2 regions of the Providencia hangzhouensis genome follow, and region 1 is predicted to be linked to the other one. Evidence: predicted binding sites of a transcription regulator. Region 1 holds the regulator's gene; the other holds the start of a gene.
The links. The regulator Fur, encoded in region 1, represses iron uptake genes when iron is present. The targets are predictions, from matches to a motif close to ATAATAATGAGAACNACTATCAA.
Positions count from the first base shown of each region.

Region 2: a site for Fur is predicted at 6,152-6,174, ahead of exbB (tonB-system energizer ExbB). Genes of this name have one in related genera too.

Region 1 covers NZ_CP135052.1:3,143,648-3,152,134, reverse strand. Annotated here, with positions in the region: gene ansB (L-asparaginase 2) at 1-288, shown strand, start outside; gene chiP (chitoporin ChiP) at 826-2,223, shown strand; gene PZ638_RS14325 (bactofilin family protein) at 2,399-2,932, opposite strand; gene fur (ferric iron uptake transcriptional regulator) at 3,569-4,018, opposite strand; gene fldA (flavodoxin FldA) at 4,288-4,815, opposite strand; gene ybfE (LexA regulated protein) at 4,970-5,263, opposite strand; partial or broken gene PZ638_RS14305 (type I secretion system permease/ATPase) at 5,433-7,531, opposite strand; gene PZ638_RS14300 (HlyD family type I secretion periplasmic adaptor subunit) at 7,535-8,487, opposite strand, start outside.
Region 2 covers NZ_CP135052.1:774,503-782,989, reverse strand. Annotated here, with positions in the region: gene rdgC (recombination-associated protein RdgC) at 1-455, shown strand, start outside; gene PZ638_RS03330 (GNAT family N-acetyltransferase) at 692-1,207, shown strand; gene yedF (sulfurtransferase-like selenium metabolism protein YedF) at 1,640-1,879, opposite strand; gene yedE (selenium metabolism membrane protein YedE/FdhT) at 1,876-3,090, opposite strand; gene exbD (TonB system transport protein ExbD) at 4,621-5,049, opposite strand; gene exbB (tonB-system energizer ExbB) at 5,055-5,999, opposite strand; gene metC (cystathionine beta-lyase) at 6,412-7,596, shown strand; gene PZ638_RS03300 (DedA family protein) at 7,755-8,432, shown strand.

The DNA.
Region 1 (8,487 bases):
AGAGAAGAAGGGGTTGAAGGGGTTGTAAGCGCAGGTGTGGGTAACGGTAATATGTATAAAGCGGTATTTGACGCTTTAGCAAAAGCAGCGAAAGAAGACGTGGTTGTCGTTCGTTCAAGTCGTGTACCAACAGGTTATACGACAAGAAATGCCGAAGTGGATGATAACTTATATGGTTTTGTTGCTTCAGAAAGGTTGAACCCGCAAAAAGCGCGTGTATTGCTTCAGTTAGCCTTAACTCAGACTAAAGATCCTCAGCAAATTCAGGCATTATTCGAAAAATATTAATTATCAAAACAAGTGTTAATTTAATACAGCGGGGTGCAGTAGCCTGTACCCCGTTAGCTTTATTGTTTGTTAAGAAATTTTATACTTACGTATGTTATTTTTCAGTACAACAACATTTATCCTAATTATTTGACTCAGTAATCTGAGCTTTTTTAAGGCAATTAGGTCAATGTGGTGATAGAACTTTGAGAATTCCTACAAAATAGGAAAAATTAAGGTACAAACAGTTAATTTATTGATTTTATCTTGAACCCTTTCTTATGTGTATTCTCTCTATATTTTTTATATTTATCAATTTATTACATTTTATTTTTAGCAAGGTCATCACTGGTGATAATGGCAATTAATTAAAATTAATGTGTCGTTGATCATATTTTGGCAACAAAGCCTGTATCTGTGTTGATAATTCGCGTTGCAAAAAATAGGCTAAATACATCGCAAGAGGCATAACTCATTGTGAATATTTAGATTTAAATGGAAAGTTAAATCGTATTTCGGCCGAAAAATAAAATTAAAAAATATTAGAGGAATACAAGAATGGTTAATAAAAATGTCAATACTGGCAGGAAATTGCTCGTCTTAAAAATCGCAATAGCGATGCTACCTATTGGTTACCAGCCAATCATGCATGCGGAGCAATTTTTTGAAGATTCAAAACTTACTGGTGGCCTTTACTACTGGCAACGAGATCGTTCACGTAAAGATTTAGACTCTAATAGTGATAAATATAAAAAGTATGCGGATAATCTTAAACACTCAACGTTTAATGCCAGCCTAGATTTCTCATCCGGCTATTTTCAGGACATTATTGGGCTTGATTTAGCGGGTTTTACAGCTATTGAGCTATCGAACAGTGGGCCTGCTGCACCAAATGAAATCGGTTTTAGTGACGCAAAATCACGTTGGGATGAAAAATGGACAGGGGATCGTAGTGGTGTGACTTTTTATAAAGCGGCTGCAAAATTGAAATATGGCCCTTTCTGGGGGAGAGGCGGCTATATTCAACCAACGGGGCAAACGCTATTAGCATCCCATTGGAGTTATATGCCTGGAACATACCGTGGATTAGAGGTGGGCGGGGTGTTTGATTTTGAGCAAAATGGTGAACTCAGCATGTCCTATATGTGGACCGACCGCTATAAAGCACCTTGGTACCGCAGTATGTATGATTTTCGTGAAGCGGATGGTAAAACTGGGATCAGCTATTTACAATCAATTGGTTTCAAATATGACTTTAAAAACAACTTAGTTCTTGAAGGGGCATATGGGCAAGCAAAAAGCTATATGGACCAATATTTTGCCAAGGTTTCCTATGCTGTTCCTGTTGTAGACCGTGATTTACGTATGTCTTATCAATTTTATGGGGCAAAAGACAAAGTTTCAGACGGCGGAGTTAATGATGTTTATGACGGTTTAGCTTGGTTGCAAGCGATGACATTAGGTTACACCTACGATGAATTTGATTTTAAATTAGAGGGAACCTATGTAAAAGCTAAAGGTAATCAAGGTTATTTCCTACAGCGTATGACCCCTGGTTGGGCAACATCAAATGGCCGCATGGATATTTGGTGGGATGGCCGTTCAGACTGGAATGCTAATAATGAAAAAGCCGTTATGGCTGGTGTTATGTATGATTTAAAAAATTGGGATTTAGCTGGATGGAAAGTCGGAACCTCATATATTTATGGTTGGGATGCTAAACCAAGTACGAATAGCCAATATGCTCAAGATGTACGCTTAAAAGAAAGTGCATGGAACTTTGATATTTTATATACCGTGCAGTCAGGTAGAGCAAAAGATACGCTATTTAAGCTACATTTTACCAAATATGATAATCATACAGATATTCCGAGTTATGGTGGTGGTTATGGAAATATTTTCCAAGATGAAAAAGATATTAAGTTTATGGTAATGATGCCATTTACTGTATTCTAGAGTAGAAAATATTTTAGTAACAAATGACTGCTATAGGGGAACTATGGCAGTCATTTGCCTAGATAGGAAAGAGGTTTGCTATATATTTTAATATTAATGAGATGTTTTAATAAGTGTAAATACTGATATAAAAATTGAAAATAAGGTGGGTATATTCACCTTATTTTTATGGTGACTACAAAGAAGCGTTATTTACACTTTCATTGGGTATGATAGCGTCTTGTTTTAGCTTATCTTTTAATATGGTAACTTTTTCCGATTGATGAGGAGGATTTTTAATTTGAGCATGGCCAGATAAAACCCCACCCTTTTTAATCGATAAGCTACTGTAATGGATAGTACCGTGGATTTCGCCATTATTTTCAATACAAATAGTATCAGATAAGCACTCACCTTCAATACGCCCATTAACTACCAGCTCTTTACAGGTAATATTTCCCGTGACTTGGCCGTTTAACATGACTTTAACAGTATTATCTTTTCCTGTTATATTTCCAATGACTTTTCCATAGATATGTACTTGCTCATTAGAGGTAATATTCCCTTCAAAAATAACGTCCCTAGAGATAACCGTATTCGATTTTTCTTCACTAATAGTAGGCGTTGATAGTGTAATTTGTTCTTCTATCTTTGCAGTCACTTCAGGCTCATTACTTATAGAAGGGGACGTCGATGTAGGCGTGGGCTTGTTTTGTCTTTTGGTGAACATTTTACTTACCTTTTTTTGATTGAAGTATAAGATCAAGAATAGCACTGATAATACGAACGAAAATAAGGTGATAGATAAATAGCTAAAAAACCACCCTATTAAAGTAAGAAACCAGAAGAAAAAACTTGTGTTGAGAAAAAGATATGTTTTTTTCATCAGATAATCTCTTACAAATTACTAAAATACGTAATTAGTTTAGTCAATAAATGTAATTGTGCATTTAAAGTGTATTTTAACTTTATGGCTACATTTGAATCATCAACTTTCTAAATTATAGTTAAAATAATAGAAAGGAAATAAAATAATTTTTATATAGTATGAAAAATTAGAAAACATCTATAATGTTATTTATATACCACTTTGATATATAAGTATAATTCTAGATGATAGAATATATTCATCAGTGAAATAATATAAGGGTTTTGATTTGAATTGCAACTATTATAGTTTCTAGGAAAATTTTTTATTAACTAAAAATTGTAGTGATAAATAGTTAAATTTAAGTTATTCATCATAAATTATCACTAATTGAGTGAAAAAAATATGGATATTTAAAATAAAAAACCCTGATAAAGTTTATTATCAGGGTTTTGGTATTTTTAACCATTACGTTTTATCAGCGATGGTTGAATACTATTACTCTTTTGCTTCGTGTGCGTCAGCATTATCACGGCAATCACCATCTGCGCAATGACCATATAGATATAAACTATGGTTAGATAGTTTAATGCCATGGCGAGCAGCGATATTTTTTTGGCGAGTTTCAATGGATTCGTCAGTAAACTCAATCACTTTTCCACAATCTAAACAGATTAAATGATCATGGTGATGTTGCTGAGTTAACTCGAATACAGATTTACCACCCTCGAAGTTGTGACGGGTTACGATACCTGCATCATCAAATTGGTTTAACACGCGGTATACGGTTGCTAACCCGATCTCTTCGCCCATATCGATCAGCTTTTTATAGAGATCTTCCGCACTGACGTGGTGGCACTCAGGCTCTTGAAGTACTTCCAAAATTTTTAATCTTGGAAGAGTGACTTTGAGTCCAGCATTTTTCAATGCTTTGTTGTTGTCTGTCATGCGGGTTTGTCCTGTATCTTAAATCATAAATTTAACAATAATGAGACATTTTTAACATCAATACAGTTGTCTTCTAAACTGATTTACAATTATAGGCATGGAAAATAAAAATAGAAACCATGCATTGTCTCATTATTTTGATAATCTCTTGAGAACCTATCCTATTAGGATACCTTATCGGTTATTTTAGATTACGCCACTGGCTTAGGTGATTCATTTTGTACAAGACAGTGGTGCAATCTATGGGTAAGGTTTCTTTATATGATCTATTAGCCTAAAATTTCAGCTAAAGACATTTCTTCAGAGATTTGTTTTACCCATGCATCAACACGTTCATCAGTTAGCTCAGGTTGACGATCTTCATCAATAGCTAAACCAACAAAGTGGTTGTCATCTGCCATACCTTTGGATACTTCAAAGTGATAACCTTCTGTTGGCCAATGACCAACAATAACAGCACCACGAGGCTCAATAATATCGCGGATCGTACCCATAGCATCACAGAAATATTCAGCGTAGTCTTCCTGGTCTCCACAACCAAATAAGGCGACAAGTTTACCTTCGAAATCAATTTCTTCGAGAGTAGGGAAGAAATCATCCCAATCACATTGAGCTTCACCATAATACCAAGTTGGAATACCGAGAAGTAGAATATCAAAAGCTTCAATATCTTCTTTACTACATTTTGCGATATCGTGAACTTCTGCTACATCTTTGCCCAATCTTTCTTGGATCATTTTGGCAATATTTTCTGTGTTACCTGTGTCACTTCCGAAGAAAATGCCTATGACTGCCATAAAGTGATTAACCTCTTGTTTTTCTAAGAGGACTAGAGGTGAAAATTCGCCTTCTAGAGCCCATTTAGAACGAAAATAGATAGAATATTACGCCTTATTCTGGCGAAAAAATGATGCTAAGTCTGTCAAATTTGTGTGATTTATCAAGATAACGTTATTTGAGTATTGATGTGTTAACATGCTCAAGTTGTGACATCAAAATTTCTTCGATCAATTCACTACGGCTTATATTTTTATCTTCAGCTAACTGATTCAATATCACGACAGCTTCTTCGTTCAGTTTCAATTCAACTCTACGCAATCCTTTCACTTTATCTCGTTTCAGTTGGTTGCGTTTGTTGATCCTCAGTTGTTCATCCCGTGATAGCGGGCTTGTTTTAGGTCGCCCAGGCCTTCGTTCCTCAGCGAACAAATCTAGTGTAGTTCGATCCGTTTGTTCTTTTGCCATGTCTATAACTGCTAAAAGGGTGTGCCAGTAATTCAGCGCGCCATGATACCCTAGCTAATCCCCTTGTGCTATAGCTTCATCTACGATGATTTGGTTTAATCGGTTGTAAAATGAGCGCTTTTAGTAAAAAAGCACCACTTGCTATAGGTGTGATGCTTTTTTATCCGTGTTATTGCGTTTGTTGGCGCCATAAATTGGCGTATAAGCCATTTGATTTGAGCAAGTTTTCGTGTGTATCCATTTCGTGTACTTCTCCTTGGCAAATAACACATATCCTATCAGCATGCATAATCGTGTTGAGTCGGTGAGCAATACTAATGACTGTTCTTCCTTGCGTAATTAAAGGCATATTTTCCATAATGGCAGCTTCTGACTCGTAATCGAGCGCAGAAGTGGCTTCATCGAGAATTAAAATGTCTGGTTCGGTGAGTAAAGCGCGCGCAAGTGCAATTCTTTGACGTTGACCACCTGAAAGGTTCAAGCCTTTTTCTGATAAGGGATAATTAAAATTATCAGGCAATGCCATAATAAAGTCATATGCTCCAGCTAATTTTGCTGCGTGAATAACTTGTTCGTGAGTCGCTTGCGGGTGGCTTAAACGAATATTCTCTGCAATAGAACCGACGAATAAAGTGCTTTCTTGTAATACAACGCTCATTTTTCGGCGTAATGACACAGTATCTGCGACAGCTAAATCCATGCCATCAACAATAACTTGCCCATGTTGTGGTACATAAAGTCGTTGTAATAATTTCGTTAAGGTGCTTTTTCCAGAACCAGAAGGGCCAGTAATCCCAATAAATTCACCAGAATTAACCATTAATGACAAATTATTGATAACTTCAGGCGTATCAGGTTGATAACGAAAGCGGATGTTTTGAAACTCGATTTTTCCGTGAATATTTGAAGTGTTTGCAATCCCTTTACGTTCATTTTCTACAGGTTCATCAAGAATATCTCCCACCCGACGCAATGAAATGATGGTATGTTGGAAATCTTGCCAAACCTGGGCAAATCGCAATACAGGTTGTGTAACATGCGCGCTTAGCATATTAAATGCCACTAATTCGCCAGGAGAAATCCCACCGTTTAATACCTCCTTGACACCAACCCACAAAAGAATTGCGGTAGTTATTTTACTCACGAGAGTCATTAACTGAGAGGCAACTTCACTGCGCATTGATACTTTAAAGCTTTGAGTTAGCTGCTTGCTAAATATTTTTTTCCAGCGTTGATTAAAGTATTTTTCTGTTGCTGTCGTTTTTATGGTTTCAATCCCAGTAATACTTTCGGTGAGAAAAGTGAGACCATTTTCATCGGCTTGGTAAGATTTTTGAGTTTGTTGGCGAATGATTGGGCCTAAAACCATCCATAAAACAAAAAATACCCCCATAGGCCCAATAAAATCCAAGCCATCAAACTACTATAGGAAAATAAAACCGCGACAAAAAGGATAACAAAGATAAAGTCAATGAATAGCATCAGTGTCGAGCCCGTTAAAAACTGCCTTATATGAGCTAATTCACGGATCCTTGCGATAATTTTCCCTGTTGGCCTTAGCTTAAAATAATTTAAAGGTAAGGCCATTAAATGGCGATAAATTTTCCCTGATAATTCAGCGCTTATCTGGCTACTACTATGGCTAAAAATCTTATTACGAATAAAACCATATATCGGCTCTGCAACAGCAATGGCAAAAATCGCCAATGCAATAACGTGTAAATTTGAGAGACTGCGGCCAACTAACACTTTGTCGATTAAATTTTGAAACAACAGTGGACTAATTAAGGCGAAAAGCTGAATAATGGCAGAGAGAATAAAAATATTTCGTAATTTAACATGTTGTCGCAAAATAGAGGGAATAAACCAGCTAAAACCAAAGGCCTTTTTTTGCTCCGGTTCTAATTGCTCCTTAATGAGTACTATGTCAAATTCAGCTTGTTGATGCCCAATCGAATTATAAATAGGTTTTCGTTCATCATTAGTCGGGTTAATGAGTACCAATTCATTTTCTTGGCTAATTACTTGCCAGAAACCATCTATATAGATTAAAGCGGGCAAAGGTAGTGTTCTTAATTGCTTATATTGTGCTGCAATAAGCTCGGTTTCATACCCCAATATTTGTGCGCATTCTCTAATTTCCCACTCAGTAGGGGATAAAGTTTGCATACCAATAGCATGTCTTAGTTGGTCAGATGAAACATTGTTTTGATAATATTTAGCCACCCAAACTAAGGCATCCAAACCATGATTATTTAACTGTTCCATCGATTATTTTTCTCTCATCGCGTTTGAGGTGTATTCATTGATTGGGCTAAGTAAGTAATCAATAATACGGCGTTTATCTGTTTTTATTTCTGCCACAATGGATAAACCGGGTGTCAGTTCAATAGACTCACCATCAACTACTAGTTCTTTTTGCTTAAGACCGATTTGCCCTAAGAACACTAATCCAAGATTTTCATCGAGAGTACTGTCACGAGAGACGGAAATCACTTCCCCTTCAACTGTGCCATAACGAGTGTAAGGGAAAGCATCTATTTTCACCTCTGCTCTTAACCCTTCATGGATGAAACCAATATCTTTATTTAAGATTTTAATTTCAGCTAGTTGAACATGATTATTAGGTACTACAGCCATTAACTGCTGTGCGGGTTGTAACACTGCACCTATAGTGTGTGTAGCAAGCTGTTGTATCGTGCCATCAACGGGAGCCCGTATGATTTCTAATTGGTTTCTTTCTTTATTTTTTAATAGTTCTTGCTCAAGGGAAGCCCGCTTAAAGTCAGCTTGTTTGTATTTTTCATCCCACTCTTGGTTTTTTTGGGCTTTAATTCTGCCTACCTTTTCATTTAAGGCTTGATACTGGCTTTTTAGAATTGAGAGCTCAGATAATTTGGTGACTTTTTCTTTTTTAGCGATTAATAGTTCTCGCTCTTGTTCTAAAAATTCCTTCTGGCTGATCAACTGCTTTTTAGTTAACGAATGGTGTGCATCGAGGCGCTTTTTGATGTTTACGATGAGGGAATTGATAGTGAGTAATTCGTCTTTTCTAGCTTGCTGATTGACAGTATTTAATTGAATTTCATTATTAAGTTCATTAATTAATGAATCAAATTCTATTTTTTGTGTTTGATAGCTAGCCCGTGTATTGTTTTGTTCTAGTTCAGTTAATTGGTTAAATAAAGGTAATTGCTCAATAGGCTGTTGTGAAATCAATGCTT
Region 2 (8,487 bases), 2.1 Mb from region 1:
TACTCCGCAAAAGCTTAGGTTCCTTACCTGTCGTCCCTCTGACTTTTAAAGACCCAATAGAGCTAACACTCACTGAATGGATCCGTTCGGGCTCATTACCACAAGGTTTTGCCGTCATGGATGAAGCGGAGCTAAAAGCTATCTTAGAAGAAGGTGGTATTATCCGCTGTAAGAAGCAAGAACTCATTTCTGATGAAATTGCCACCCACATTGAAGCCGGTAAACTCGTTACCAAACTGGCCTTGGATTGGGAAGAGCGTATCCAGTTCATGTTATCTGATGATGGTTCCCTGAAGCGCCTCAAATTTAGCGATACATTAAAAGACCAAAATGACGACATCGCTAAAGAAGACTACGCGCAAAAATTTGATGCTGATTACGTATTAATGACAGGTGAACTTAGTGCATTAATCGCTCGCTTGATTGATGTATTAGGTGGCGAAGCCGAGCACTAATTTGTTTCTATCCCCTCTATCGCCCTCACAATGGCAACTCACACTTAAGTAAGTTGCCATCACTTTTTAGATCCCGCTTACATAGCCACAATTAAGTCATTGACTGGTAGTGAAATCTCTGGTTGATTGATTTATATCCATATCGCAAATTTCTAATATTTAATTATGTTCAACAACAATAATAAAAATAGCCCATCACTGATGATTATGGTCAATATTCTGTCGAAGGAAATGTTATGAAAGAGCTCATCGAACCTGAATTAGATGAAAATTCACTGGTTACCCTACAAAAAGTCACCGCCGATAATTTTTCTGAAATTTGCTTACTAAGTCATACGCTTAGTGAAGCACAACGTAATATGGTGGCTGACAATGCCTATTCCATGGTGGAAGCCCAGTTTTCTGATTGCGCATGGTATCGAGGCATTTACGCCGATGATGTCCCTGTCGGTTTCATCATGCTGCATTCTGGGTTAGATGATGATGAATTAGAATATAACGGTATTATGCTTTGGCGTTTTATGATTGCTGAACCCTACCAAAAGCTGGGATTCGGCCGTGAAGCCCTAGTTCAAGTCATCCATTATTTAAAAAGAAAAGGATATCCACGCCTTTATAATAGCTGTGGTGAAGGGGAAGAAAGCCCATTTGAGTTCTACAAAAAACTTGGTTTTGTACCAACAGGCGCTTATATGGATGATGAATGCGAGCTGGTCCTAGATATTACTAATTGGCAAGAACAAGAAGAGTAAGCCTATAAGTGCAGTCAACAACGCTACAGCACGAAGTATGACCAATACCAATACGCTAAATAGTTTGTGCTGTCGCAAGGCGGCAAATGCGTTAGAACCTAGGAGCATACACAAGTATGTGACTAGGGCTAACGCATGAAGCCAACACCGCGACAGTGCGAAGTATGACCAATACCAATACGCTAAATAGTTTGTGCTGTCGCAAGGCGGCAAATGCGTTAGAACCTAGGAGCATACACAAGTATGTGACTAGGGCTAACGCATGAAGCCAACACCGCGACAGTGCGAAGTATGACCAATACCAATACGCTAAATAGTTTGTGCTGTCGCAAGGCGGCAAATGCGTTAGAACCTAGGAGCATACACAAGTATGTGACTAGGGCTAACGCATGAAGCCAACACCGCGACAGTGCAAAATATGACGCGTATTCGTTATTTTTGGATAAGATAACGAATAGTCGGCCCATCTTGCTGAATATCCAACACCGTATAACCGTAGTTTTTCGCATCTAGAGGAATATTATTAATCGACTGCGGGCAATCACTTACCACTTCTAATATTTCGCCTTTTTTCAACGATGGCATTGCTTCTAGTGTTGCTACTGCTGGATATGGGCAAGGTTCTCCGACCATATCTAAACGATAATCAGGGATAATGTCTTTATTACTCATATTACCTCCACGGATACATTAGATGCTTTTTGAGAACGTTTACGGAAAAAATGTTTTTCCCAGACCAACATCAACACAAATGCTACCGCTAATAATCCATAAGTGACTAGCAATCCACCTTCTGGTCCAAAGGTTTCAAGTAAATTAACTTTGTCAAAATCAGTCGCCAACCAAGGACCTAAATCATCCCAGTAATAAGCCAGCACCGTAGCACCAATGATATTACCAAAACCAACCCACCAATAATGGACTTGGCCCTCGACCGCACGGTACATCCAGCCCGTTTCACAACCACCAGCGAGCACAATACCGAAGCCAAACAGTAATCCACCAATCACTGCATTCGGCCCAGCCCATAAAATTTTTGGCGTTGCGCCTAACTGTACATAGCTGAAGATACCAATTGCACTGACTGCCATACCAATAATGATAGCTTTGGCCATATGTGTGCGTCCGGTGATCCACAGATCACGGAATGCGGAGGTAAAACAAATTTGCGCTCTTTCAATCAGTAACCCGAAGCCAATACCACATAAGATAGCAAAACCCATCACAGGGGAGTCTAATAAAGTATAAAAACCCCAAGCTAGTGCTAATGTGAAAATCACCATTCCTAGTTTAAAGCGTCTTTTCGCCACATTATGATTTTGTGTTAACGGCGATGCGGTGCTGACTTTTTTCAGTTTCACAGGGATGCGAAACATTGGCATTAGTGTAAATTTCGCACCAAAATATGACCCTGCCGCAGTAGCAACAGCAAAGTACCACGCGTGTAATGAGAATTGAGGGATCCCAGTAAAGAATGCGGCTAAATTACACCCCATTGCCAAACGAGCACCAAATCCAGCGATAATACCGCCCAAAATAGCTTGAAAAATACGGATACGGTGCTGAGGCATTCGTAATTTGATATTATTTGCCCATAACGCAGCGGCAAAACACCCAGCAAACATACCAATAATCATCACACCATCAATGCGATCCAATGGTGTACCTTCAAAACCAATAACTTTGAAATAGCCCCATGTCTCTGGTTCAGCGCCAAATAATTGCATGATGTGCCCGCCCCAACGCGTAAACTCACCCGTAACTGCCCAAAACGTGCCAGTCAAGCCAAAATAATAGGTTGATAAGATACCTGCGGCAATAACTGCAGGTAATGGTTTCCAAAAACCGATGAGATAGCGAGATTTAAAATCAGACCAAGTCATTGTTACTTCCAATTCATTCACGCCAGACCTTGGCAGAGAAACTCGCCGTTGTATAATTATCGTTATAAGTATTTATATCGATCCCCACAGCGAAGTGGCAACATCATACTCCGATAAATTTTTTCGTGAAGTTATTTCATCATAAAACGAGAGGCAAATTGATCTCGAGCACAGCCAGATTTAAAGAGATAGTTAGGAATAAAAAAAAAGCGCTATCTCAATGATAACGCTGGAAGTGTAGTCTTATTTTATCTATAGAAGAGTATAATATGAAATTGCCGTATTACGGCGACGCTTGCTATGCGTAGTCTGTAGTCAGCCCATTTGACTCCAGTAATAACACTTATATCACGGTCTAAATACATTTACTTAGCTGAGCTAACTGTTAAGTAACTATATCTATTTTTAATGTTAAGACCTAAATATTCACTAACTTTGTATGATTCCCAAATTAGTGTTGGCCTTATTAATTCCCTAGCATAAGTAAATTATAAAAATAGATAACTCAGTATAATAAAGTATTTAAAAGTGTTTCTAAATGTTATTGATTGCATTATAGCGCAACACTTTTGTTGCGCAAGTGTTTTTTTATTTTCATGACAAGATACAGGATAAAACACAAAATCAATTTAAATCAAAAAGATACAGCAAGAACATAAGAATGAGGCAAAATATTTAACCTATAGTTAAGATATTACAAACAATTTACATTTTTTATAAAAAAGAATTCATTTCAAATTTAAAAATAAATTTAATATTAATTAAATATATAAATTAGCTTTAAAAATATATTCCCTGGAATAATAAAACTTTTTGAACATTAATAAAATTAACATATTTTTCATTATAATTTATTAGTAGTATTTACGTAATTAAGATTTATCAACCTAAAAATTAAAAATAAAAACAACCAGACCTATGATAAACAATCATTTTTTGACCAATCTCTCTTTTATTAAATAACCACCCTATTAATAAGGGAATATACAAAAATAGATTAAAAATAATACTTATATAAATCCTTATTGGTAACATGGTTTATTTTTAATAAAGTTTTACATCATTATTGCATTGTCATTGATAAAATAACCAGAATTAATAGGTCATTTAACTCGTATTTATAAATTAAAAAACCAAGAAAATGAATCAATATGACTAATGAGTAGGTAGAAAAAAAGGTAATATCAATAGAAATTACTATCATAAGAAAGGAGAAACATATAACAATTCATTATAAAAACTAATGAAAATCTTTATTACTTATCGGGAATACAAGCGAAAACATCCAAAATAGAGTAAAAAAATGGGCACAATGGTCAAGCTACCTTATCAAATTGCGAATAAAAAATGTCAAATAAGAATAAAATTCTTTAAAAAAAAATTAATTAGATAAATAAATGCGCTTGGATTTTCACAAATAGTACCTAAGGGAGGTTAGTAAGACACGAACTTATCTTAGTGGTATGGTTAGATCATAAAAAAACGCGTTTTACCCTTAATGATAAAACGCGTTTATATGGCTTAATCAGCTTATTTTGAGGATGATGTCGCTTCCATTCCCACTAAACCAATCTTCAAGTACCCTGATTGACGCAATGCATTCATTACATCCATCATAGTTTCATAATCAACACTCTTGTCCGCTTGGAAAAAGATTGTTGTTTCCTTATTGGAACTCGTTGCTTGGTCAAGTGTAGAAGCAAGCTGTTCCTTTGTCACAGCTTGGTCACCAATAAAAAGCTGGCTATCCGATTTAACCGTTAGAAATACAGGTTTTTCAGGACGCGGCTGCGGCTTCGCTGTCGAGGCGGGTAAGTCGACTTTAATATCAACTGTTGCCAATGGTGCCGCAACCATAAAGATAATCAATAAAACCAACATAACATCAATAAAAGGTGTTACGTTAATTTCATGCATTTCACCGCTATCGTCTTGTTCGTCACCTAAACGCATTGCCATAATAATTACCTTGCTTTGCTATTTGCCAGATCAAGATCACGCCCCAGTAACAATGCGGACTGAGCAGCGACATCCCCTACTTGACCACGATAGTTGTTGATCATACGGGCAAAAATATTATAAATCACAACCGCAGGGATAGCGGCAATAAGACCAATTGCTGTCGCTAATAATGCTTCTGCAATACCAGGGGCAACAACAGCGAGGTTAGTCGTTTGCGAGTGGGCAATCCCGATAAAACTGTTCATGATCCCCCAGACCGTCCCAAATAGACCGACGAATGGAGAAATCGCACCAATAGTCGCCAAATAGCCATTACCGCGCCCCATATAACGGCTAATCGCAGCAACAGCTCTTTCTAAACGGAATGATGTGCGCTCTTTTGTGCCTGATAAATCAGAGCTATTGGCTGATAAAGCCCGCTCAGTAACAGCTTCATTTAATAACATACGCGTAATGCTATTTGCTTTGAAGCCTTCTGCGATACTGACCGCCTCATCAAGTGACTTCACCTCAGCAATCGCTTTTGCTTCTGCTTTTAAGCGGCGACGAGCGACTAATATTTCCAAACCTTTTGAGAAAAATAGAGCCCATGTAATGACAGAAGCAATCACCAAACCAATCATAACGGTTTTAACCACGTTATCTGCATTTTGGTACATTCCCCAAACAGATAAGTCTTGATCAAAACCCCCTGTTGGTGCTTCTGTTGCAATTTCAATGTTTTCATTAACAACTGTTGTGTTCACGGCTTCGCCTTGCGCAGGCTCAGCAGGTACTGATGCAACTTCAGCACTTGGTGTCGTTGTTGTTGGTGCGGCTGAATTTACTGCCGGTTGTGTTGATGGTGTGTTTTGAGACGCAGCTGGTGTTGTTGCAGGTGTGGTTTCAGCGACTGCCGTACCCATCAAGCCGAACGCCAATAGAATAGAAGCTGTTAGTTTACGCATCAGTTGGCCTTTACTCTCTTTTTAGTGTTGTATAATAAAATTCATATCGATGATTGTGCCATTCATCGACTAACCTTTAAAAGCGAAATTTGACTCGCGCTGTCCGTCTCTTTTCAAAAAGACGGTGCTGATGATATCAAACACAGCGCGAATTGATAGTAATTATCATTAGTATTCGCGATTTTTTTATATTTTTTTGCGTTTAGACAAACATGACCTTCTCTACTATGCGGTTATTTTCCTTAATAATTCGCGGTTCAATTAAATGTTCATTCCCAATCTTACAAATAAAATTTACCTACTGTTTGAAAGTTGAAGAATACTCAAGTTACATTTCTATCAGGATCATTTAACGTCTTAGTATAAATCACCTCTAAGTTTAACCAGTTCACACTCTGTGTAGGGAAAAATCATGGCAGAAATAAAACCTGAAACACAATTAGTCCATATTGGTCGGAACCCTAAGTACACACAAAAAGGGGTAAATCCCGTAATTCAGAGAGCATCTTCTATCATTTTTGATACGCTCGAAGAGAAACGTCATGCAACTCGCCATCGTGCAAATAGCGTATTATTTTATGGGCGTCGTGGTACGCAAACTCATTTCGCTTTTCAAGAGGCCATGACAGAATTAGAATCAGGTGCTGGATGCGTCCTTTACCCATCAGGCGCAGCAGCTATCACAAATGCCATTTTGTCGTTTATTTCTGCTGACGAACATATCCTTGTTACAGGCTCAGCTTATGACCCAACTCAAAATTTTTGCGACAATATTCTCACTAAGTTAAATATCCAAACCACGTATTTTGATCCACTCATCGGAACGGGTATCGCTGATTTAATTCAGCCTAATACGCGTATTGTATTCTTAGAGTCCCCCGGTTCTATCACCATGGAAGTTCATGATTTACCGACAATCGTAAAGACAATACGTGCGAAATCCCCTGAAATTGTGATTATGATTGATAACACTTGGGCTGCTGGTGTTTTACTTAAACCTTTATTATTTGATGTTGACGTATCAATCCAATCAGCAACTAAATATATCAATGGCCATTCCGACGGTATGCTCGGCCTTGCTGTGGCAAACCAACGCTGTATTGAAACATTGCGCGAAAATTCATATCTCTTAGGCCAAACGGCTGATCCAGACACCGTTTATATGGCTAATCGAGGACTACATACATTGCCGACTCGCTTAAAGCAGCATCAAATTAATAGCTTACAAGTCGCTAACTGGTTACAACAACGCCCTGAAGTTGAACAGGTATTTCACCCTGCACTAGAGAATTCACCTGGCCATGAATTCTTTATCCGTGATTTTACAGGTGCTAATGGCCTTTTCTCTTTCCAACTAAAATCACGCTTAACCACTGAGCAATTTACCGCTTTTCTTGATAATTTTAATCATTTTAAAATGGGTTATTCATGGGGTGGTTTTGAGTCGCTAATTTTGGGATACCAAAAAGAAGATTTACTCAATATGCGGCAGTATGATTTTTCACCAAAAGAAGGAACCTTCTTCCGAGTGCATATAGGCCTAGAGCACACCGATGATTTAATTCACGACTTACAATTAGCTTTCGAAAGAATTTAAATTAAAAATCAATATATTAATTGCAGGAGCTGCGTTAAATGTTTCCTGCAATTTTTTCACTAAATGATTAATTCTTCAAACAAATCAAACTTGAACCCTTTTTTTCCTGTAATATAGATAATAAAGAAATTCGCTTTTACGCAGATACAGGAATGATTATGGAAGTCCTACGCGAAATCGTACTGGCACTTTGGCACCACGATTTCCTTAAACTCTCCAACCCTGAAGTGCTTTGGGTTATTTATACCGTACTTTTTGTTGTCATTGTTTTAGAAAATGGCGTCCTTCCCGCCGCTTTCTTACCCGGTGATACCTTGTTGATCCTTTCTGGTGCATTAATTGCCAAAGGGGTTTTGCACTTTATACCCACGATATTATTGCTAACAACCGCAGCCAGTTTAGGTTGCTGGCTGGGCTTTCTGCAAGGCCGATGGTTAAGTGAAACTAAGGTTGTGAAGCGCTGGTTAGCACAAATCCCTGAGGAATATCACACCAAAGCAAACAATATGTTTAATAAGCAAGGTTTATACGCGCTACTTATAGGGCGCTTTCTTGCATTTGTCAGAACGATATTACCTTTGCTTGCTGGGTTATCTGAATTAAGCCACCGCCGTTTCCAGTTTTTTAACTGGTTAAGTGGTTTGTTATGGGTTGGTTTGATTGTCACCTTAGGGTATGCCCTAAACCAAATTCCTTTTGTGAAAGAACACGAGCAAATTGTGATTAGTGCTCTGATGATTATCCCAGTTATCCTACTGATTAGTGGCCTAATTGGCTCAATTGTAATGTACTGGAAACACCGCAAAGCACTCTCGAGTAGCAAAGAGAAATCATAATATGACTGAACAATGGCCGCTAGTCAGCAGCCATTCAGACTGCTGACAAACATAT